2 regions of the Phyllobacterium sp. YR620 genome follow, and region 2 is predicted to be linked to the other one. Evidence: predicted binding sites of a transcription regulator. Region 2 holds the regulator's gene; the other holds the start of a gene.

Region 1 (11,956 bases), 140 kb from region 2:
GATGCCTGCGAGAAGGCGGTGAACGAGTTTGCTGCCGATACGGCGGATGGCGGTCCGGGGGTGATTATCGGGATTCCGTTGAAACGGCCATCGGGCCTGCACAATGCCGTCATGGTGCTGGATGAGGGCAGGGTCATCGCCGAGCGTTTCAAGGTGGACCTGCCGAATTATGGCGAGTTCGACGAGAAGCGCGTGTTCCAGGCCGGTCCGATGCCGGGCCCAGTGAACTTCCGCGGCGTGCGGATCGGTGTTCCGATCTGCGAGGATATCTGGGGTGATCTCGGTGTCTGCGAAACGCTGGCGGAGAGCGGTGCGGAGATTCTCTGCGTTCCCAATGGCTCGCCCTATTATCGCGGCAAGGTCGACGTTCGCTATCAGGTGGCCCTGCGCCAGGTGATCGAGACGGGGTTGCCCCTGATCTTCGCCAATCAGCTCGGCGGCCAGGATGATCTCATTTTCGACGGCGCCTCCTTTGCCTTCAATTCCGACAAGAACCTGGCTTTCCAGATGTCGCAGTTCGAAGAGCAGCTGATGGTGACGACCTGGAAGCGGGGCGCAGATGGCTGGTCGTGCGGCGAAGGTCCGATGTCGCGCATCCCTGAGGGGGAGGAGGCCAATTACCGTGCCTGCATGCTTGGCCTGCGCGACTACGTCAACAAGAACGGTTTCAAGGATGTTGTGCTCGGGCTTTCCGGCGGCATCGATTCGGCGATCTGCGCCGCGCTTGCCGTCGATGCCCTTGGCGAAGAACGCTTGCGCGCGGTGATGATGCCTTATGCCTATACGTCGAAGGATTCGCTGAAGGATGCCGAGGATTGCGCCCGCATGCTCGGCTGCCGCTACGACATTGTGCCGATCTTCGAGCCGGTAGAAGGGTTTCTCAAGGCGCTGGGCCCGATTTTTGCAGGCACCAAGGAAGGGATCACCGAGGAAAACCTGCAAAGCCGCGCCCGCGGTACAATCCTGATGGCGATCTCCAACAAGTTCGGTTCGATGGTAGTGACGACGGGCAACAAATCGGAGATGTCGGTCGGCTATGCCACGCTCTATGGCGACATGAACGGCGGCTATAATCCAATCAAGGACCTCTACAAGATGCAGGTCTACGCCATGTCCGAGTGGCGCAACAAGAACGTTCCGGCCGGTGGACTCGGGCCATCGGGCGAGGTCATTCCGGTCAACATCATCAGCAAGGCGCCGTCGGCCGAACTGCGTGAAAACCAGACCGACCAGGACTCGCTGCCGCCCTATCCGGTTCTCGACGATATTCTGGAATCCCTCGTGGAGAACGAGATGAGCGTCGATGAAATCGTGGAGCGCGGTCACGATCGGGCGACGGTCGAGCGGATCGAGCACCTTCTCTACATCGCCGAATACAAGCGCCGGCAATCGGCTCCGGGTGTGAAGGTCACCAGGAAGAATTTCGGCCGGGACCGCCGCTATCCGATCACCAATCGATTCCGGGACCGCTGAGGCAACTGTTGCAAGCGCGCCTCACCTATGTCGCAAACACGCGAAGTTGAAAAAATTGGTGCTTGGCGCGCGAAAGCGATTCACCTATAAGCCCAAGTCCGGCAATGAAGACCGGGAGGTTTTCGAATGACAGTTTTCCATATGTCCCCGCGGGGCGGCGTTCGTTCCTGACACGTGATGCGGAAAAGCCCACGAGGCTTTTCAATTACCTTCACATGTCAAGGTAACCCATCGCCGACATTGGCCTTTCCCGTATTCGGGCAAGTCGCCAAATCACTTCTGCCGTACTGACTTTCCTATTCACTACACGGCAAGCTCGTTCCTGATTATCTGTGAGGCCGGTGCAATTGGGGCGCCGGACATTGTCATGAATTTTTTGCGTTTCAACCTGCGCGGGGGAGCATTCCGCGCCGTTCTCGGATTCACCTGGCGCCACTGGCAGAAACAGCCGGTGCGCGTGGGCATTATCGTCGGCGCCGTCATGCTTTCGACCCTTGCCGACGTATTGACGCCGCTCTATTCCGGCAGGCTTGTCGATGCCGTCGTCAATGGGCACGCCCGTGAGGAAATTGTCTGGAATGCGGCAATGGCGGCATTCGGGGCGCTTCTTGCCCTGTCGCTCGGCGCGATCATTCTCAGGCATGTCACCTTCGTTGCCGTTACGCACCTGACCTTGAAGATGATGACCGACATCGCGTCCGGTGCATTCTATCGCATTCAGCGTTTCTCGACGGACTGGCACGCGAACAGCTTTGCCGGATCGACCGTGCGCAAGGTAACGCGCGGCATGTGGGCGCTCGACCTGCTTAACGATACGCTGCTGCTGGCCTTGTTTCCATCGATCATCATGCTCGCAGGATCGACGATCCTGATGGCCTGGTATTGGCCGCTGATGGGTGTCATTATCGGCATCGGTTCGCTGGTTTTCGTCACTGTCACGGTGATGATGTCGCTCGGCTTCGTCGCGCCGATGGCAAGCCTTGCCAATCGCTGGGATACGAAGCTCGGCGGTTCGCTTGCGGACGCCGTCAGTTGCAACATGGTGGTGAAGGGCTTTGGCGCGGAAAGCCGCGAGGATGCGCGTCTCGTCAAGGTTCTGGACAAGTGGAAGGACCGGACGGCGCGCACCTGGATCAGGGGGACGTGGAACGGGACGACACAAGGAACGATGCTGCTCTTCCTGCGGGCGGCGGTGATCGGTTTTGCGCTTATCCTCTGGGCAGACGGAAATGCCAGCGCCGGTGACATCACTTTCGTGCTGACGTCGTTTTTTATCCTGCAGGGATACTTGCGCGAAGTCGGGATGCACATTCGTAACTTGCAGCGCTCGATCAACGACATGGAGGAACTGGTTGATATCCAGAGTCAACGCCTCGGCATCGAGGATCGTCCGGGTGCAAAGCCGATTGTCATCACCGATGGCAGGATTGAGTTCGATAACGTCACCTTCCTCTACGGTGCGCACCGCCTGCCGCTCTATGACCGGTTCTCGGTGACGATCCGGGCGGGCGAGCGGGTGGGGCTCGTCGGTCATTCCGGGTCGGGTAAGACGACATTCGTCAAGTTGATCCAGCGTCTGCACGACGTGAAAGCGGGCCGGATTCTGATCGACGGTCAGGATATCGCCGAGGTGAGGCAGGCGTCGCTGCGCCAGCAGATCGCCATCGTGCAGCAGGAGCCGATCCTGTTTCACCGGACGCTGGCGGAGAACATCGCCTATGCCCATCCCGGCGCCTCACAGGAGGAGATTGAGGAAGCGGCGCGGCAGGCGAGCGCGCACGAGTTCATCTCGGCGTTGCCAAAGGGCTACAGCACGCTCGTCGGTGAGCGTGGTGTCAAGCTTTCGGGCGGTGAGCGGCAGCGTGTGGCGATCGCCAGGGCGTTCCTTGCGGATGCACCGATCCTCATTCTAGACGAGGCGACATCGAGCCTCGATTCAGAATCCGAAGTGCTGATCCAGCAGGCGATGGAGCGGCTGATGCAGGGACGGACGACGCTCGTCATTGCGCATCGTCTTTCCACGGTGCGCTCGCTTGACCGGCTGCTGGTCTTCGACCACGGCAAGATCGTCGAGGAGGGCAACCACGAGGCACTAATCCGGCTCGGGGGCGGCATCTACCGCAGTCTGTTCGAACGGCAGGCGCTGGAGTTGACGAAGGGCCTCGTCCTCAACGACGACTAAAGAAATATGGGCCGCGCGCAATCGCGGCCCATATTGCCATTGCAGGCGCCATCCGATATGCCCCACCAATGACCACCATCGTCCGTTTTGCACCGTCTCCGACCGGCTTTATCCATATCGGCAACACACGCATCGCCTTGTTCAACTGGCTGTTCGCGCTGCAGAACAAGGGGCAGTTCATCCTGCGCTTCGACGATACGGATACCGTGCGTTCGAAGACGGAATATGCCGAGGCAACGATCGCCGATCTTGAATGGCTGGGCATCGAGCCAGTGCGCATCGAATATCAGTCGAAGCGCATCACGCTCTATGACGCTGCTGCCGAAAAGCTCAAGACATCGGGCGTCCTTTATCCGTGCTATGAGACCGCCGAGGAACTCGAGCGCAAGCGCAAGCTGCGCCTGGCGCGCCGGCTTCCGCCAATCTATGGCCGCGAGGCGTTGAAGCTGACCGCGGCCGATCGGGAGAAGCTCGAGGCCGAGGGTCGCCGGCCGCACTGGCGCTTTCTACTGCCGAATTTCAAGGACGATCCATTTGCGATAGCGCGCACCGAGGTTCATTGGGACGATCTGGTGCGCGGCCGCGAAACCGTCGATCTCTCCTCGCTGTCCGATCCGGTCCTGGTGCGAGAAGACGGGACCTATCTTTACACCTTCACTTCGGTGGTCGACGATATCGACATGGACATTACCCATATCATCCGCGGCAATGACCACATCACCAATAGCGGCGTCCAGATCTCGATTATCGAGGCGCTGGGCGCGAAGGTTCCGGCGCTCGGCCATATCAATCTCCTGACTACGGCATCTGGCGAAGGTATTTCCAAGCGCACCGGGGCATTGTCGATCGGCAGCCTGCGCCGCGATGGCTACGAGCCGATGGCGGTGGCAAGCCTTGCCGTGCTGATCGGCACATCGGAAAATGTTACGGCCCTACCGGACATGGCTTCGCTGGCCGCGATTTTTGATCCGGCTGCGACATCGAAATCCGCTTCGAAATTCGATCCTGCCGATCTCGATGCGCTTAACCGTGCCCTGATCCATGCGATGCCTTTCGAGGAAGTCAGTGAACGGCTCGCCGCGCTTGGCATTAAGGGCGACCGGGCGGGAGCCTTCTGGCTCGCCGTGCGCGGCAACCTTTCGAAGGTTTCAGATGCCGCCGCCTGGTGGACGATCGTGAACGAGGGGCCCGCAACGGATGTGGCTGTGGCCGCGGAGGATATTGATTTCGTGCGCGCCGCCTTCGACCTGCTGCCGGCCGAGCCCTGGAGCCGCGAGACCTGGAAACAGTGGACCGATGCGGTCAAGGATCAAAGCGGGCGCAAGGGCAAGGGCCTGTTCATGCCGCTGCGCATCGCGCTTACCGGGCTGACTTCTGGTCCGGAACTTGCGGATCTGCTGCCCCTTCTTGGTCGGGAAGGAACGTTGGCCCGACGACCCTGACCTTGCGGTTGGGATCGATCGGCTTGTCTTCGGTAAGCGGCTTCGGCTTCTCCACCTCGGCCTTCTTCGCCTCTGGTTCTCCGAGTTGAATGATCGAGGAGGCCTGCGTCGCAGGCTGGCCGGCAGGAACGGCAGGCTCGGTCTTCGCCTCTTGTGGTTGGGCTGATGGCTTTGCAGCCTCGGTAGGCGTCGCGGTCTCGATCGTTGGTGCGGCCGGTTTGGTTGGCTCGGCTATAGCGGGTTTGGGCGTTGGCGCTGCCACTTTCCTCGGATCGCCGAGTGCCTTGAAGTCGCCGGCCGTCTTTTGACAGCTGCATTGCGGCGTTCCATTGGCGCTGACCTTGCGGAATTTGAAGGCGTTCGGCGTGTTCCGGTAGGCATCGCCGCGCAGCGAAATCATCGCGGCGGGGTCCTGATTCTCGGTCGGCCGATAAAACAGTTTCGCGCCGGTACATTGAGACTGGCATTGCGCTTGATCGCGCGCGAAATTCTCCGCACCCGTATCGTAGGAGATCGGGAAATAATAGCCGTCGCAACTGCGCACGCACAGCGTCTGGTAACGTCCGCCGGAGACGGGGGCCGTGCTCATTTCCGGCTCGACATGTTCCGGCTCGGTTCCGTAAATCTCATAGGAAGGCGCGGCAGTCGCACGCCGCGGCGTGTCACGCAGCGGGTAATCGCGCTGGGGTGCCTCGTGTACCGGATAGTCGGGTATTGGTTGATCGCGCAGCGGCACGTCGTAATGCGGCTCATCGTGAATGGGCGAGTCAATGATGGGGCAGTCATTAGCATCGAGCGCGGCCACCACGCGGTCGCGGCGCAGCTGCAACTCGTAGTCGTCGACATCGGCATTGCTGTTCAATTGGTCGAGACGCTCCTGCATCCGCACGCAATTGTCGGAATTGGCATAAGCAAGCGGGGCCGTCGCGAGAATTGCGGCCGCGGCGATGATGCCAGATTGGAGTGTCCGATGCATGAGGCGGTCCGGAAAGTTCAGGGGCATTCGACGGGTGCGAATGCGCCTGAACCATCCACGGCCATGCGGCAGCAATAAGACGGTCCCTGTCTCAATCAACGCGCTGTGATGCCTCCACCACGGCAAGCGCAGTCATGTTGACGATGCCGCGCGATGTCACGGAAGGCGTCAGGATATGGGCCGGCTTGGCAGCGCCGAGCAGGATCGGCCCGACATGGAGCGCGTCGGTAACGCTCTTGACCACATTGAGCGTGATGTTCGCAGCATCGAGATTGGGGAAGACGAGGAGATTGGCCTCGCCGTTCAGCCGCGAATGCGGCAGCACGCGTTCGCGAAGCACCTGCGACAGCGCCGAATCGCCATGCATTTCGCCGTCCTGCTCGAGATGCGGTGCCTTGGCACGGAGCAGTTCGGATGCATGGCGCATCTTTGCGGCGCTTTCGGAATCGCGCGACCCGAAATTCGAATGCGACAGCAAGGCCGCCTTGGGCTCGATGCCGAAGCGACTGATTTCGCTCGCCGCGAGCACAGTCTTTTCGGCGATCTCCTCGGCGGTCGGATCGATGCTCACATAGGTGTCGGTGAGGAAGAGAACGCCGCGCTGCGAAATAAGCAGGCTGAGCGCCGAGAAATTGCGGATCCCTTCAAGCTTGCCGATGATCTGGTCGACATTGCGCAAATGCCGCTCGAAACGTCCTTCAAGCCCGCAGATCATGGCGTCGGCCTCGCCGCGCACGATGGCGAGCGCCGCAATGACGGTGCTGCTGGCGCGAACCATGGTGCGCGCCACTTCCGGGGTGGTGCCGCGCCGCCCGGTGAGCTTGACCAGAAGATCGACGTAATCGCGGTAGCGCGGATCGTCCTCGGGGTTGATGATATCGAAGTCCTTGCCGACCTTGATCTTCAGGCCGTAGCGCTTGAGGCGCGTCTCGATCACCTGCGGGCGTCCGATCAGCGTCGGCAGCGCAATCCCTTCCTCGAGCACGACCTGTGCGGCGCGCAGGACGCGTTCGTCCTCGCCATCGGCATAGATCACGCGCTTCTTCTCGGCCGTTTTCGCCTTCGTGAAGATCGGCTTCATGATCAGTCCGGACCGGAAGACGAAGCGGTTCAAGCGGTCAAGATAGGCATCGAAGTCGTCGATCGGACGCTCGGCGACGCCGGTATCCATGGCTGCCTTGGCGACGGCCGGGGCGATGCGCAAGATGAGGCGGGGGTCGAAGGGCGAGGGAATGAGGTAGTTCGGTCCGAAGGTCGGCGTCTCGCCCGAATAGGCGCGGGCAGCAACGTCGGATGGTTCTTCGCGGGCGAGCGCCGCGATGGCCTGGACGGCGGCCATCTTCATCTCTTCGTTGATCGCTCTCGCGCCGCAATCGAGCGCGCCGCGGAAGATGTAGGGGAAGCAAAGGACGTTGTTGACCTGGTTGGGGAAATCGGAGCGGCCGGTGCAGATCATCGCGTCGGCGCGCGCGGCGCGGGCTTCCTCCGGCATGATCTCCGGTGTCGGATTGGCGAGCGCCATGATCAGCGGGTTCGGCGCCATCTGCTTGAGAAGCTCTGGCTTGAGCACGCCTGCAGCAGAAAGGCCGAGGAAGACGTCCGCCCCGCCGATGACATCGGCTAGGACGCGGGCATCGGTCTTCTGCACATAGACCGATTTCCAGCGGTCCATAAGCGTATTGCGGCCCTCGTAAACAACGCCGTCAATGTCGCAGACCCAGATGTTGTTGCGGTCCGCACCAAGCTTGACGAGAAGATTGAGGCAGGCGAGGGCGGCAGCGCCGGCGCCCGAAGCAACGATCTTGATCTTGGAAAGGTCCTTGCCGGCAAGCTCCATGCCGTTGAGGATTGCAGCGGCGACGATGATGGCGGTGCCGTGCTGGTCATCATGGAAGACGGGGATGTTCATCCTGGCGCGCAGCTGTTCCTCGACCTCGAAACATTCCGGCGCCTTGATGTCTTCGAGATTGATGCCGCCGAAGGTCGGCTCAAGCGCGGAGACGACGTCGACAATGCGGGTGATTTCCTTGGCGTCGATCTCGATGTCGAAGACGTCGATATTGGCGAACTTCTTGAAGAGCACCGCCTTGCCTTCCATGACCGGCTTGGAGGCGAGGGGGCCGATATTGCCAAGGCCAAGCACCGCAGTTCCGTTGGAAACCACGGCTACGAGGTTAGCGCGGCTCGTATAGTCAGCGGCGGTCGCCGGGTCTCCGTGAATGGCAAGGCATGGGGCGGCAACACCGGGGGAATAGGCGAGCGCGAGATCGCGCTGGTTGCCGAGCGTCTTGGTGGCCTGGATTTCCAGCTTACCCGGCTGAGGAAAGCGGTGGTAGAACAGCGCGCTTTCATCGAGGTCAGAGCTGCTGGGCGTTTTGTCGTTGGCCATGGAGCGGGTCCTTCCGGAAATTGGTGCGGCGCGTTCACAAATCATCAGTTCAGGCATTTCTAGCATGCTTGAATAACATCCAGACGCATAAATGAAGTCCATTTTGTTACAAGTGTTTATCGTCCGAAAACATGCAGTTTTCCGCACCGTCATATGATTGTGACATGAATCGGGTTTGTGTCAGCGCAACCGGACGCCCCGCGTCAGCGCTGAACGGAGATCAGCATCATGGTCGAGAACGAGGCCCGCAAATTCCGCACTCTTTTTCTTTCCGATGTTCATCTCGGTTCGAAAGGTGCGAAAGCCAGTTTTCTACTGGATTTCCTGAAGTATCACGATGCCGATACGATCTATCTCGTCGGCGATATCGTCGATGGCTGGCGCCTGCGCCGCAGCTGGCACTGGCCGCAGGAGCACAATGATATCGTGCAGAAGCTGCTGCGCAAGAGCCGCAAGGGCGCGCGCATCCTCTATATCGCCGGCAACCATGACGAGTTCCTGCGCGATTTCCAGGGCACCCATTTCGGTGGCATCGAGGTCATGGACCGGACGATGCACGAGACCGCGGATGGACGAAAATTCCTCGTCATTCATGGCGACCAGTTCGATGTGGTGGTGCGCAACGCCCGCCACATCGCCTATCTCGGCGACTGGGCCTATGACGCGGCCCTCGCGATCAACACCATCATGAACAAGGTGCGGCGCATGCTCGGCCTGCGCTACTGGTCGTTCTCGGCCTGGGCGAAATTCCGGGTCAAGAAGGCGGTCAATTTCATCGGCTCGTTCCAGACAGTCGTTTCCGATGAAGCGCGCCGCATCGGCGCCGACGGTGTCATCTGCGGGCACATTCACCACGCAACCATCGAGCAGATCGACGGTATCGAATATATCAATACCGGCGACTGGGTGGAGAGCTGCACTGCCATCGTCGAGCATTTTGACGGCCGCATGGAACTCCTGTCGTGGACGCACCTGATCGGTGAACAGGCTGGATTTGCTCCAGTGATCCGCCTTGATGACAAGCGCCCGAAGGCGGCGAATGCGGCCTGAGCCAAGCGCGCAGCCCAAACGGCTCGTTATCGTTTCGGACGCCTGGCATCCCCAGGTCAATGGGGTCGTTCGTACCCTGACGAAGCTGCGCGAGCAAATGGAGGCGCGCGGCTTCGAGGTAACGATCATCTCGCCGGCCGACTACCGTTCGGCTCCGTGCCCGACCTACCCGGAAATTCGCCTGGCGCTAACGCTGCCGCATGCCGTGAAAGCGCGCATCGAGGCGCTGCAGCCGGCTTTCGTCCATATCGCGACGGAAGGTCCACTGGGCATCATGGCGCGACGTGCCTGCCTCAGGAATAATTGGCGGTTCACGACCAGCTTCCACACGCGCTTTCCCGAATATCTGCGCGAGCGCCTGCCGGTGCCGCTGGCCTGGACCTATGCCTTCCTGCGCCGCTTTCACAATGCCGCGGAAACCTGTCTGGTGCCGACGCAATCGATCAACGACGAACTTTCCGCGCGCGGTTTCAAGACGCTGAAGGTCTGGACCCGCGGCGTCGATCGCAAGCTCTTCCGTCCGCAGCCGGAGGTCGATCTCAAACTTAACCGGCCGATCTTCCTGTGTGTCGGGCGGGTCGCGCCGGAGAAGAACCTCGAAGCTTTCCTGGCGCTCGATCTGCCAGGAACGAAACTCGTCGTCGGTGACGGGCCGAGTTTGCCGGAGCTCAAACGCAAATATCCGGATGCGGTTTTTGCCGGCAAGAAGGAGGGTGAGGAACTGGCGCGCTACTACGCGGGTTCTGACGTGTTCGTCTTCCCGAGCCGCACTGACACGTTCGGGCTCGTGCTGCTCGAAGCGATCGCCTGTGGCGTGCCCGTGGCTGGCTATCCGGTCCCAGGTCCGAAGGATGTGATTGGCGTCTCGGGCGCCGGCGTCCTTTCCGATGATCTCAACGAAGCCGCGCTTGGCGCGCTGGCGATGGGCAAGGTCGATCCCGATGCCAGGCTCAGGAGCTTCAGCTGGGAGGCTTGCGCCGATATCTTCGAAAGCGCGCTGACGGAGATCATTGCTTCGCGCGAAGCAGTCGCCAGGTGGATTAGCCGCAAGCGCGCGGTCCCGGCGCGGCAACCGTCGGACCTATAGAACTCCCACAATTATCGCGAGCATTTCTAGGCGGGTGCAGTATTTCGTGATAGGTGCGTGGCGCGGGCGGATCATGATTGCGATTCTCCCCGGCCGTCTTCGTTCTTCCGAAAGTCCTGCAATGATCACCGCCTCTGCGGATCCGGGTCTCGACAAGCCGCCTCGCTTCGAGCTGCGGGTGGCTCTCGCTTATTTCGCCATCTTCGCCTCGAGCGGCCTGCACCTGCCGTATTTTCCCTTGTGGCTCGAATACCGGGCGCTGACACCGACCGAGATTTCGATCGTCCTTTCCATGCCGCTTTTCGTGCGCGTCATCGCCGCGCCCCTTGTTTCAATGCTCGCCGACCGGTCCAACGACCGGGCGCATATCCTGACGACAGCAACCGTTCTTGCGGTCATCGTCGCTGCCTTCTATTTCGTTCCCTTCGGCTTTGCCGGCATATTGATTGTGTCGCTGATGCTGGCGCCGCCATGGACATCGCAAGTACCGCTCGCCGATACGATTGCGCTCTCCGGCGTGCGACGTTATGGAGCCGACTTTGCGAAGATGCGGGTTTGGGGATCGATCTCCTTCCTGCTTGCCTCCTTCGCGGGCGGCGTCTTCATCCAGTATTTCGGCGAGTGGATCATCCCTTCGGCCCTGCTGGCCACGCTCATTGCCGCATGCGCCATGAGCTTCGTCGTACCGCGCATCGGCAAGCCGCGCCGGCTCTCGCCGCTTTCCGATGTCGATATTGCCGATGCGGGCAGGGCACTGCGTCGTCCCGCCTTCGTCACCTTCTTGATCGCAACCGGGATCACGCAGGCCAGCCATGCCTATGGCTACAGTTTTTCGGCAATCTACTGGAAGTCGATCGGAATAGGCGAAACGGTGATCGGCGCATTATGGTCGATCTCGGTTGTTGCCGAAGTGATCATGTTCACGATGTTTCGACGCCTGTTCGGAAAGCTTCACCCTGCGCGGGTGCTGATGGTCGGCTCGGCCTTTGCCATGTTTCGATGGGCCGCGTTTCCGCTGGTCGCCCCTTCGGGATCGGGTGTCGCGGGTTTCCTTCTCATCCAGAGTCTCCACGCTTTCTCATTCGCGCTCTCATTTCTTGGCATGCAGAAGATGATTGCGCTGACGATCCCCGAGGAACGCGGCGGCACCGCCCAAGGCCTTTCGACATTCTTCATCGGAACCTCGCTGGCCATCGCCACGATGGTTTCGGGGCCGCTCTATGCCAGGACGGAAATTTACGGCTTCTATGTGATGGTTGCACTCGCCGCCTGCGGTCTTGTGCTTGCGGGCGTGTCGCTACGGCTGGAACAGAGGCAAAATTAGCCCCAGAGATCGCGGCTCGGCGGGAAAACCCGG
Region 2 (11,956 bases):
TTCGCCGCCGGTGGTCGATCTTTCGGGGCATGGCTTTCCCCTCGTCGGTGGCCGCATGGACTACATTGACGGCAAGGTCGTCGCAGCGCTCGTCTACCGACGCAACGCCCATGTTATCAACGTGTTCGTGTGGCCATCCGCACCAGCGGCAGGCAGCGAAAGCGTGCGGGAAGGGTATAATCTGATCAAATGGTATGAGGATGGCCTGACGTTTTGGGCGATTTCCGACGTCAATCCCTCCGACCTTCGAGCGTTTCGCGAGCTATTTGCCAATGCTGTCGCGAAATCGGGCTAGAACGTTCGCCCACTCTTTTTGATGCCCTCAACGGCGCGCACACGATTGTGACAGCCTTATTGCGGGCTGAGAGAATTTAGCGAAACTTTCGAGCGTTGCCGGGCATGTTAAGCTGGCTAAGTTCCTGTTGTCACGGAACTTGGCCGGCTTGTCGCCACCTGTCGCAATTTTATCCGGAGAAGCTGCTGGAATCATTGATCATATTCGATTGCGCCCATCTACACCCAATTCAGTAGACTCATAAGGTTTTGGTTTCAGTGTGATTTTCGATTCAGGTGGTTGATGCGAGCCGCCGCAACCCCTGCAACATAACTGTTACAATGCTGTCATATGACTGTAATAAAGCTTCTATAGACCGCAGCCGACGTTAGAGGCGTCACACGAATTAAACCAACAGGAGCTGCTCCTATGAACAAGCTAATTTCCACGGCCGCAGTGCTTGCAATTGCGGTGGCCGCATCGACGGTGGGTGCATCTGCCCGCGACCAGATTCAGGTTTCTGGCTCCTCGACCGTGCTGCCCTATGCCAAGATTGTTGCCGAAACGTTCGGTGAGACCTTCCCGAACTTCAAGACGCCGGTTGTTGAATCCGGTGGTTCTGGCGCAGGCATCAAGGAATTCTGCAAGGGCGTCGGCGAAGACACGATCGACATTGCCAACTCTTCGCGCCCGATCAAGGACACCGAGCTGAAGTCCTGCGTGGACGCTGGCGTCAAGGACGTTGAAGAAATCCGCATCGGCTATGACGGCATCGTTTTCGCCACCGACATCAAGGGTCCGGACTGGAAGATCGTCCCGAAGGACATCTACACCGCTCTCGCCGCTCAGATCGTTGTTGACGGCAAGCTCGTAGACAATCCGAACACCAAATGGAACCAGGTCAACCCGAACCTTCCGGATTGGGACATTGCAGCGTATATCCCCGGCGAAAAGCACGGCACCCGTGAAGTTTTCGAAGAGAAGCTGATGACGGGCGGCTGCAAGGCTTCCGGCGCTGCTGACGCAATCAAGAAGCTCGGCCTCGACGAAAAGGCTTCGGCTGCTGCCTGCGTCAAGATCCGCAAGGACGGCAAGGCCATCGATATCGACGGCGACTATCCTGAGACGCTTGCCCGCATCGACGCCAACAAGACCGGCGTTGGCGTATTCGGCCTCGCTTTTTATGAGAACAATGCCGACAAGCTGAAAGTCGCGACGGTTTCGGACGTTGTGCCGAGCACCGAGACGATAGCTTCGGGCAAGTATCCGGTTTCGCGTCCGCTGTTCTTCTACGTCAAGAAGGCGCATCTCGGCGTTATTCCGGGCCTGAAGGAATATGTCGACTTCTTCCTCAGCGATCAGATGATCGGCGAAGACAGCCCGCTTGCCGAATACGGTCTCGTACCGGCTCCGGAAGCAGAACGTAAGGCCCAGCGTGACGCGTTCGCCGCCGGAACCACGATGAAGAACTAAATTCCTGAGGTACAGGGGCGGCGCGAGCCGCCCCTGTCCCGTTTCGAATTCAAACTGAATTACAGGACAGATCGGGGAAAGCTTGATGTCCACGTCATTGGTGTTTGTCATTGTCCTTGCGATCGGCGTTATCGGATACTTCCTTGGGCGCCAGCGCGCTGTCAGCAAGAATGACGGAAGCGTAAAGCCGCACTCCCTGCCGCACTACCATGCATGGTGGGTATTCCTGGCTTCGGCGTTGCCAGCGATCCTGTTCCTGGTCGTCTGGGCCGGCGCGACCAATATCTACCTGGAGCGCTCCGCGATTGCTGAACTGCCAGTCCGTACGGCTGACACCGTTATCGCCAGCCAAAGCCTCGAACTCGGCATGGTCAGCGGCATTGCCCGCGGCCTCGGGAAGCTGACGACCGATGAGATGGCCAATCTTCCCCAGACCTTCGCCGAGTTGCGCCCGCTGCTTTCAGCCAAGGGTGTGGCGCTCGCGCCCGACGGTCAGGACTATATGATCCCGATCGCCGTTGAGTGGAACAAGAACACCCAGCGCGCGAATTATATCGGCGGCATCATGGCCCTCCTTCTGGCGGTCGGCGGCGCACTTTATGGCCTGTCCGGCGTTCATGTTCGGGCGAGGGCGCGCAACAATGTCGAGCGCGTCATCCTCGGTGCTCTGCTCGCTGCCTCCACCATCGCCATTCTGACAACCGTCGGCATTATCCTGTCGATGTTGTTTCAGACGCTCACCTTCTTCCAGTCGGTCTCGCCGGCAAGCTTCTTCTTCGGCACCGTATGGGATCCGCGCTTTGCCGCGGCCGGCTCAGGCGGATCGCAAGGCCAGTTCGGACTGATCCCGCTCCTTGCCGGCACGCTCTACATCGCCTTCGTCGCCATGCTTTTCGCTGTCCCGGTCGGCCTCTTCTCGGCCATCTACATGGCTGAATATGCGAGCCGCGGCGTGCGCTCGGTCGTCAAGCCGCTGCTCGAAGTGCTCGCCGGCATCCCGACCATCGTCTACGGCTTCTTCGCGCTCGTCACCGTCGGACCGTTCCTGCGCGACCTCAGCGCGGCGCTTTCCGGCGGCTATGCCTTCATCCAGGCGCAGAGCGTGCTCACCGCCGGCATCGTCATGGGCGTCATGCTGATCCCGTTCGTCTCGTCGCTTTCCGACGATATCATCACGGCCGTACCGCAGTCGCTGCGTGACGGATCGCTCGGGCTCGGCTCGACCCGTTCGGAAACGATCCGCCGCGTCGTACTGCCCGCCGCGCTGCCAGGCATTGTCGGCGCGCTGCTCCTGACGGCATCACGCGCCATCGGCGAAACGATGATCGTCGTGCTCGCAGCCGGCGTTGCCGCCAATCTCAACATCAATCCGTTCGAGGCGATGACGACAATCACTGTCAAGATCGTCAACCAGCTGACGGGAGACCTTGAGTTCAATTCGCCGCAAACCCTCGTCGCCTTTGCACTCGGTCTCACGCTCTTCTTCATCACGCTTGGCATGAACATTTTCGCGCTCTACATCGTCCGCAAGTATCGGGAGCAGTACGAATGACCGACATAGCCCTCAATCCCGCTGCTGCATCGGCACGTCCCGCCCGGCGAGACATTGGATTAAAGCGCCGCTACGCTGCCGAACGCAGGTTCAAGCTCTATGGCATCGCAGCGATAGCGATCGGCATCTTCTTTCTCATTGCGCTGCTGTTCTCCGTGTTCTCCAACGGCTACACCGCATTCTGGCAGACCGAGGTCAATCTTGCGATCAATCTCGATCCGAAGATCATCGATCCGGACAATAAGCGTGCCACCGATCCAAACGTGCTTCTGACCGCCAATTATCCGGTTCTCGCCCGCAATGCACTGGCGGAAAAGCTGGGGGTCGCCCAAACCGACAAGCCCGGCTTGCGCGAACTCGGCAAGCTTTTCTCCGATGGCGTGCGCGGCCAGTTGCGTGAGCTCGTCGTTGCAAATCCTAATCTCATCGGCACTACGCAGAATGTCTGGGTGCTTACGGGCGCCGACATCGACTCCGCGTTCAAGGGCCAGATCGATCTCAGCGTCGACCAGTCGCGCCGCAAGGTTTCGGACAAGCAGGTCGAATGGATGAACAAGCTGAAGGCTGACGGCGCCATGGCCCAGCGCTTCAACACCGGTCTCTTCACCTATGGCGCGTCCAGCCGCCCCGAAACTTCGGGTCTCAGCGTCGCCCTCATCGGTTCGCTCTACATGATGCTGATCGTGCTCGGCCTCTCGCTGCCCATCGGCGTTGCCGCCTCGATCTACCTTGAGGAATACGCCAAGAAGAACCGCCTGACCGATATTATCGAGGTCAACATCAATAATCTTGCGGCGGTCCCGTCGATTGTCTTCGGTCTGCTCGGCCTCGCAGTCTTCATCAACTTCCTGCATATGCCGCGCTCGGCATCGCTGGTCGGCGGTCTCGTGCTGACACTGATGACGCTGCCGACAATCATTATCGCGACGCGCGCCGCGCTGCGTGCCGTACCCCCGTCCATCCGCGCGGCGGCGCTTGGCATTGGCGCATCGAAGACGCAGATGGTTTTCCATCACGTCCTGCCGCTCGCCGCACCCGGCATTCTGACCGGTACCATCATCGGCCTGGCGCATGCCCTCGGCGAGACCGCGCCGCTGCTTTTGATCGGCATGGTGGCTTTCGTCGCCAACAATCCGGTAACGCCGCTCGATCCTTCGACGGCATTGCCCGTGCAAATCTACATGTGGGCCAACGAAGCGGAGCGCGCCTTCGTCGAGCGGACGTCCGGTGCTATCATCGTGCTGCTTCTCTTCCTCGCGGTCATGAACATCACGGCCATCCTTCTGCGTCGCCGCTTCGAGCGCCGCTGGTAACTGTTCGAGAGAGGACCTAGTTATGAACCTTATGACGGAACGAAATCTCGAAAAGGCGGTAAACGACAAGATGAGCGCCCAGCCCAACGCAATCAAAATGCAAGGCAAGGAAGTCACTGTTCACTACGGCGACAAGCAGGCCTTGTTCGGTGTCAGCCTCGACGTGCCGGAAAAGATGGTCACGGCGCTGATCGGCCCTTCGGGCTGCGGCAAGTCGACGTTCCTGCGCAGTCTCAACCGCATGAACGACACCATCGAAGGTTGTAAGATCGGCGGCAAGATCACGCTCGATGACGAGGATATCTACAATCCGAAGATCGACGTCGTCGAACTCCGTGCCCGGGTGGGCATGGTGTTCCAGAAGCCCAACCCTTTCCCGAAGTCCATCTTCGAGAACGTTGCCTATGGACCGCGCATTCACGGACTCGCGAAGGGTCGCCACGAACTTGATGAAATCGTTGAAAAAAGCCTGCGCCGCGCCAGCCTTTTCGACGAGGTGAAGGATCGCCTGCATGAGGCTGGCACCGGTCTGTCCGGCGGCCAGCAGCAGCGCTTGTGCATTGCCCGCGCCATCGCCGTCAGTCCGGAAGTGATCCTCATGGACGAGCCGTGCTCGGCGCTTGATCCCATCGCCACAGCAAAGGTGGAGGAACTGATCGATGAATTGCGCGAAAACTACACCATCGTCATCGTTACCCACTCGATGCAGCAGGCAGCGCGCGTTTCGCAGCGCACGGCCATGTTCCATCTCGGCAATCTTGTCGAGGTCGGCGATACGGAAATGATGTTCACAAGCCCCACCGAGAAGCGCACCCAGGACTATATCACCGGACGCTTCGGCTGACGCAGGAACGAGGACAAAGCACATGACCGAGTTGCAGCACACTGTGCGCTCTTACGATGACGAACTGAAGTTCCTGACGCACAAGATCGCCGAGATGGGTGGTCATGCCGAACGCATGGTCGAACAGGCGGTCGCCGCCATGGTCAATTCCGACAATGCGCTGGCGCAGCGCGTTATCTCGGACGATCTGATCCTCGACGCCGGTCAGCGCGAGATCGATGAAAAGGCCATCACCATCATCGGCAAGCGCCAGCCGATGGCGATCGACCTGCGTGAAGTCATCGGGACGATCCGCATTTCCTCCGATCTCGAGCGTATCGGCGATCTCGGCAAGAACATTGCCAAGCGCGTCGTTGCCGTGACCGATACCCGCCAGACGCTCTCGGTCTACCGCGGCTTGCAGACAATCGCCGAACTTGCCTTGACGCAGCTGAAGGACGTGCTCGACGCCTATGCGACGCGCTCGGTACAGCAGGTGAACATTGTGCGCGAACGCGACGACGAAATCGACGCGCTCTATACGTCGCTGTTCCGCGAATTGCTGACCTACATGATGGAAGATCCGCGCAACATTTCCGCCTGTACGCATCTTTTGTTCTGCGCCAAGAATATCGAGCGCATAGGCGACCACGCCACCAATATTGCCGAGACAGTCTATTACATTGTTACCGGTTCGCAACTGCCGGCGGAACGTCCCAAGGAAGACCAGACACATACTATTATTGTGGATGAAACGACCGAGTCCTAATTCAACTGAAGGCTTGATATGGCAATAGCTCCCAAAATCACCGTTGTGGAGGACGAGGAAGCCCTGAGCGTCCTCCTCCGGTACAATCTTGAAGCTGAAGGCTATGTTGTCGAGACGATCGCACGTGGCGACGAAGCGGAAATTGCGCTGCGCGAGAACGTTCCGGATCTTCTGATCCTCGACTGGATGCTGCCTGGCCTGTCGGGCATCGAACTCTGCCGCCGCCTGCGGGCGCGGCGCGAGACCGAAATCCTGCCAATCATCATGCTCACCGCCCGCGGCGAGGAAAGCGAACGCGTTCGCGGCCTTTCGACCGGTGCCGACGACTACATGGTCAAGCCGTTTTCGACGCCTGAACTCCTGGCGCGCATCAAATCCATGCTTCGCCGCGTCAATCCGAGCCTGCTTTCGCACGTGCTGAGCTTCGGCGATCTCAAGCTCGACCGCGAACAGCACCGCGTTTTCCGCAAGGAGCGCGAGCTAAAACTTGGCCCGACGGAGTTTCGGCTGCTCGAATTCCTCATGCAGTCACCCGGACGAGTCTTTTCGCGCGGCCAGTTGCTCGATAATGTCTGGGGTGCGGACATCTATGTCGATGATCGCACAGTTGACGTCCACGTTGGTCGCCTGCGCAAGGCGATCAATATCGGACGTTCGATAGATCCGATCCGCACCGTACGTGGCGCCGGCTATTCGTTCGGCTGATTCTCAATTATTGTGGTTCTAACAAGGGCGTCGCATCAGCGCTAGATGGCTGATGCGACGCCTTTTGGTATTTTGTAGTCCGCCGACAACGCCTTGCTCAAAGTCTCCACAGCCTGGACTTGAAATTCACGCAAATATAGGGTAGGGGGCTATATTATGTCTCATACCACCAAGGAAAAACCAAAACTCCTCGCAAGGATCCGTCGTCTCAAGGGGCAGATGGAGGCCGTCGAGCGTGCGCTCGAAGCGGAAATGTCGTGCGGTGACATTTTGAACCTGGTGGCGTCGGTGCGCGGCGCGGTAAACGGCCTGATGGGTGAACTCATCGAGGACCATATCCGCATGCATGTCGTCGATCCCGGAACCGAGACGGACAGCGAACGCGCCAAGGGCGCAGCGGATCTCATCGACGTTGTAAGGATGTATCTGAAATGAGCCACGATCACGCGATCCATTTGCCTCAAGGCACGCATGCCCATGTGTTTCTGGGCGACGATCACGAGCGCAACGAACGACGCACCTGGTTTGTGATCGCGCTGACCGCGACGATGATGGTTGCGGAGATCGTGGCGGGAACGGTTTTCGGCTCGATGGCGCTTGTCGCCGATGGCTGGCATATGTCGACACATGCTGCCGCGATTTTGATCGCGGCGTTGGCCTATCTCTATGCAAGGAAGAATGCCAGCAATCCGCGTTTCACCTTCGGCACGGGAAAATTCGGCGATCTCGCAGGTTTTGCCAGCGCTGTGATCCTCGCGCTTATTGCACTGCTGATCGGCTGGGAGAGTTTCCTACGCCTTGCCAACCCGATCTCGATCAGTTTTCCGCAGGCGATCTCCGTTGCCGTGCTTGGCCTTGCCGTCAACCTTGTTTGTGCCTGGCTCTTGCGCGACGACCATAGCCATCATCACCACGGTCACCATGGCGATAACCATCATCACCACGGTCACGATCATAATTTGCGTGCCGCCTATCTGCACGTTCTTGCCGATGCGCTGACGTCCGTCCTCGCCATCATCGCCCTTCTCGCGGGCAGCATTTACGGCTGGCTTTGGCTCGATCCGGCCATGGGAATAGTCGGTGCTCTTGTTATCGCCAGATGGTCATGGAGTCTCATCCGCGATGCGGGCGGCGTGTTGCTCGACTATGTCCCTCAGGGTGAAGACCTGCCTGATGAAATACGTGGCGCCATCGAAAAGGAGGGCGACGTGATTACCGACCTGCACGTCTGGCAGCTTGGCCCGGGGCATCACGGTGCCATTGTTTCGCTTTTGAGCGACGATCCGAAAGCGCCGTCGTCCTATCGTGCCAAACTCGCACATATCCATGAGTTGTCGCATGTGACCGTTGAGGTAGAGCCGAAGGCCGCGTAAATATCGATTCTGGTGGGTCACACGCTGAGCTTTGAAGACCCCACGTGCGACGAACGTTCGAATAGCCGGGAGCCCATGTGATGACCGTCACGATTTACCACAACCCGAAATGCGGTACCTCGCGTAATACCCTCGCCATGATCCGCAATGCAGGGATCGAGCCGGTGATCGTGGAATATCTCAAGACGCCGCCGAGCCGGGAAACCCTGAAGGAAATGATCAGCCGGGCTGGTCTTAGCGTGCGCCAGGCCTTGCGCCAAAAAGGTACGCCCTATGCCGAGTTTGGCCTCGACAATGCTTCGTTGGACGACGATGCGCTTCTCGACGCGATGATGGCCAATCCAATCCTCATCGAACGTCCTTTCGTCGTGACCGAAAGAGGCGTGCGGCTCAGCCGCCCTTCAGAAATTGTGCTTGAGATCCTGCCAGATGCGCAGAAGGGCCCGTTTTCCAAGGAGGATGGTGAGGTCGTTATCGACAGCTCGGGCAATCGCGTCCGCTGAGCCTCGATGTTATGGACGAGCAACGCCATCGGCCTGCGAAATTTCGGCGCAGTGGTCGACGCGGCTGGCGCCGCAGGGCTTGGTCGTGGAATCTTGCGGCTCGCCGATCTTGGCCCGCGTGAACTCAGTATCCATCAGGGATTTATCGGCGGCTATCGAGCGGAAAAGCCGCTTTGCAGGCTTTTCGACCCATTCGACCCGTCCGGGGGATGCCGTCGAATAGTGCCATGGCATGGTGATGAAGTGAATATTTTCGGACGAAAGATGCTGGACGGCGAAGGCGAGTTCCCGCATCACGCCCGGACTGAAACCCGGGTCGGTGATGACGGATTTCGTCGCGGCATCCATGAAGCTGAAGAGCCGCACAGGGTTCGCCAGTTGCGCTCCGAGCAATTTTTGAGCCATGGCACCAAAGAATTCATGCTGACGATGAATGCGTCCGATATCGGTGCCGTCGCCTATGCTGTAACGGGCGCGCACGTAGCCTAGCGCTTCTTCGCCATTGAGCGTCTGGCATCCCGCAGGGAGGTCCAGCCCGGCAAGCTTGTCGTGGATTGGTTCGGATATGCAGTATTCGACGCCGCCAATGGCCTCAACAATCCGCCTGAAGCCGCTAAAATCAACCTTGATCACGTGATCGATCTTTATGGCCGTTAGGGTTTCGACGGTCTTCCAGGTACAACCGATGCCGCCGAACATGAAGGATGAGTTGATCATGCCGAGGTGCGCCCGCTGGCCGGGCAGGCCCTCGCGGCCGGAACAGGCGGGAAGGGGAACGAGCAGGTCGCGCGGGAAGCTCACGACATTCAACTCGCTGCGATCGGCCGAAAGATGCGCAAGCATGAGGATGTCGCTGCGCTCGCCGGGGTTGGCGACGGAAACGGTTTGCTGGTCTGAACCCACGATCAGGATGTTGAGTGCATCAGGCGATGCCTTGGCCGGGCGGCGATTGCCGAGGTCGGCTTCAGCAACCTCGAAGTGCCGCAGATTGCTCGTGAACTTCCAATACATGCCGCAAATGGCAAGCAGGATTACAAGCATCAGGCAAGTGACGGAAGCGAGCAGCAAATGCAGCCGCCGGCGTCGTTGAGGATCGCCCTCAGGCTTCGGCGCGCTGTTGATCAATCCGTCACTCACAAAATTCTCCAGTAGAACAAGCCAAGGTAATCATTATCCGGGCCAAGCCAACTAACATTTCCGTTTTAACGATGCCCATCGCACAAGCAACAACGCGAATGCCAGAGAATTCGAACAAGACATTTGCCATGCCCAGAGTGTGCGAACGCCGCAAGGAGATGGCCAAGCCGTTGCGACACACGGCAGAACGACTATGCTGAGGGCGCGAATTGAAGGAAGGCGCTACCGCACTAGACGGACATCAATCAATTTCTCGAAGAGGCGATCGCCCTTGCACTCGACAATGTAAAAACGGGCGGTCGTCCTTTCGGGGCCGTGGTCGTCAAGGATGGCAAGGTCATCGCGCGCGGCGTCAACCGGATTCAGGCCGACAACGATCCAACAGCACATGCCGAACTTCTGGCCCTGGGGCTGCCGGGCTTGCATTGCAATCCCCCCGTTTGGACGGCTGTTCGGTCTATGCAAGCGGCCAACCCTGTCCCATGTGCCTCGCAGCCATGCGCATGGCCGGTATTGGCGATATCAAGTTCGCTTATTCCAATGAACAGGCAGAACCGTTCGGCTTCTCTACGGCCGTCATAGCAAAAGAGTTGGCGAAACCAATCGACCAGCAAACGGGGTTGTCATATGCGCATTCGCCCGTGGGCGATGGTAAGCTGTATCAAGTTTGGCAGGACAACCAAGCGCCCTGATCTCCGCGTCATCCTGCAATGGTTGCAAGCCTCGTCTTGAGAAGGCGGAATACCCGCAGAGCGACGGTAGCGGGAACCTGGGGCATCATTGAGCGTTTTTCGATGATACACCATCGGAGGACGAGGCCATGACCGCTCGCAGTATGCCAACGAAGGATGACATCGTAGCTCTCGAAAAATCCTATTGGGATGCGATGAAGGCGAAAGACGGCGACCGCACCGCGGAACTGTCGGCGGATCCGGCACTTGTAACCGGCGCCCAAGGTGTGATGCGCATCGGCAAAAAGAAAATGGGCCAGATGACCGAGGACGGCAACTGGAGCCTGGAATCCTATGAATTCGCAGATGTCGAGGTTTCGACGCCGTCGCCAGATGTCGCGCTTATCGCGTATACTGTCGAGCAGAATGTAACGATGAATGGCAAATCGCAAAAAATGCGGGCCGCAGATAGCTCGGTTTGGATTCGCGGATCAACTGGTTGGGAGTGTCACGCGCACAGCGAGACGTTTCTGAAGTAGCACGAACCTGTTCAGTTGAAAATTTTCATCTCCGGTCGTGAAAACGACCGGAGATGAATTTGCTTGCTACGAACATTGTCAAGCTGATTGTGCCGGACAATGCGCGCTGCGCTTATCAGCTGCAGCCGCTGGTTGCGCCGCATGTGTCGCACTTCAGGCAGGTGCCGTTGCGCACCATCGTGAAGTTCGAGCACTCCGAGCAGTTGTCGCCGGTATAGCCCTGCATCATTGACTTGATGCGCCGGTCCGACATGATTTTCTTTGCTTCGGCCTTCGCTTCCTCGGCGGCAGCTTCTGCATCCTCGTTCTCGAAGAGCGCGGAAGCGGCGCTGGCCTCGGCCTCGCCCTTGGCGCGTTCTTCATAATCGCGCTTGAAGGCCGAGGATTCCTCGCTGACTGCGGCGATGGCCGGTTTGGCAGCGACGGCGACGGCGGAGCGGGCGGCAAGGGTCGTGACATTTGATGACGCAGTTGCCTTCGGAGCGCTTACCGCACCCTGACCCCCTGCATTGCTAAAACCCTTTGGGTCGGCCTTGCCCGGCGAAACCACTTTCAGCGAAGCGCCGCGTGTCAGGCCCTTCGATACCGGTTCGGCCTTGCCTTCGGAAATACCACGCCCGAGCGAAGTATTCGAGAAATCAGACTGATCGACATGGGCGAGGTCGTGACGGTCGAGATAGGAAACGGCAAGCTCGCGGAAGACGTAATCGAGGATCGATGTTGCATTCTTGATCGCGTCATTGCCCTGAACCATGCCGGCCGGCTCGAACTTGGTGAAGGTGAATGCTTCCACATATTCCTCGAGCGGCACGCCATATTGCAGG

Evidence for each region. Region 2 encodes PhoB, which activates phosphate uptake and scavenging genes when phosphate is short. Its sites were predicted from a motif close to TGTCATNNANCTGTCAT; they were not measured.
Region 1: BLR72_RS04395 (UDP-2,3-diacylglucosamine diphosphatase) is a predicted target of PhoB. The motif match lies at 8,610-8,626, and genes of this name have one in related genera.

What each region holds. Positions count from the first base shown of each region.
Region 1 covers NZ_FNJP01000001.1:932,897-944,852, forward strand. Annotated here, with positions in the region: gene BLR72_RS04370 (NAD+ synthase) at 1-1,473, shown strand, start outside; gene BLR72_RS04375 (ABC transporter ATP-binding protein) at 1,841-3,655, shown strand; gene gltX (glutamate--tRNA ligase) at 3,724-5,097, shown strand; gene BLR72_RS04385 (DUF2865 domain-containing protein) at 5,015-6,073, opposite strand; gene BLR72_RS04390 (NADP-dependent malic enzyme) at 6,165-8,462, opposite strand; gene BLR72_RS04395 (UDP-2,3-diacylglucosamine diphosphatase) at 8,691-9,512, shown strand; gene BLR72_RS04400 (glycosyltransferase family 4 protein) at 9,502-10,599, shown strand; gene BLR72_RS04405 (MFS transporter) at 10,721-11,923, shown strand; gene dgcA (N-acetyl-D-Glu racemase DgcA) at 11,920-11,956, opposite strand, start outside.
Region 2 covers NZ_FNJP01000001.1:1,075,443-1,087,398, forward strand. Annotated here, with positions in the region: gene BLR72_RS05030 (anti-sigma factor family protein) at 1-295, shown strand, start outside; gene BLR72_RS05035 (PstS family phosphate ABC transporter substrate-binding protein) at 704-1,747, shown strand; gene pstC (phosphate ABC transporter permease subunit PstC) at 1,833-3,299, shown strand; gene pstA (phosphate ABC transporter permease PstA) at 3,296-4,612, shown strand; gene pstB (phosphate ABC transporter ATP-binding protein PstB) at 4,683-5,456, shown strand; gene phoU (phosphate signaling complex protein PhoU) at 5,479-6,204, shown strand; gene phoB (phosphate regulon transcriptional regulator PhoB) at 6,223-6,909, shown strand; gene BLR72_RS05065 (metal/formaldehyde-sensitive transcriptional repressor) at 7,066-7,344, shown strand; gene dmeF (CDF family Co(II)/Ni(II) efflux transporter DmeF) at 7,341-8,282, shown strand; gene arsC (arsenate reductase (glutaredoxin)) at 8,363-8,785, shown strand; gene BLR72_RS05080 (LCP family protein) at 8,795-9,922, opposite strand; partial or broken gene BLR72_RS05085 (nucleoside deaminase) at 10,163-10,614, shown strand; gene BLR72_RS05090 (nuclear transport factor 2 family protein) at 10,743-11,132, shown strand; gene BLR72_RS05095 (vitamin B12-dependent ribonucleotide reductase) at 11,248-11,956, opposite strand, start outside.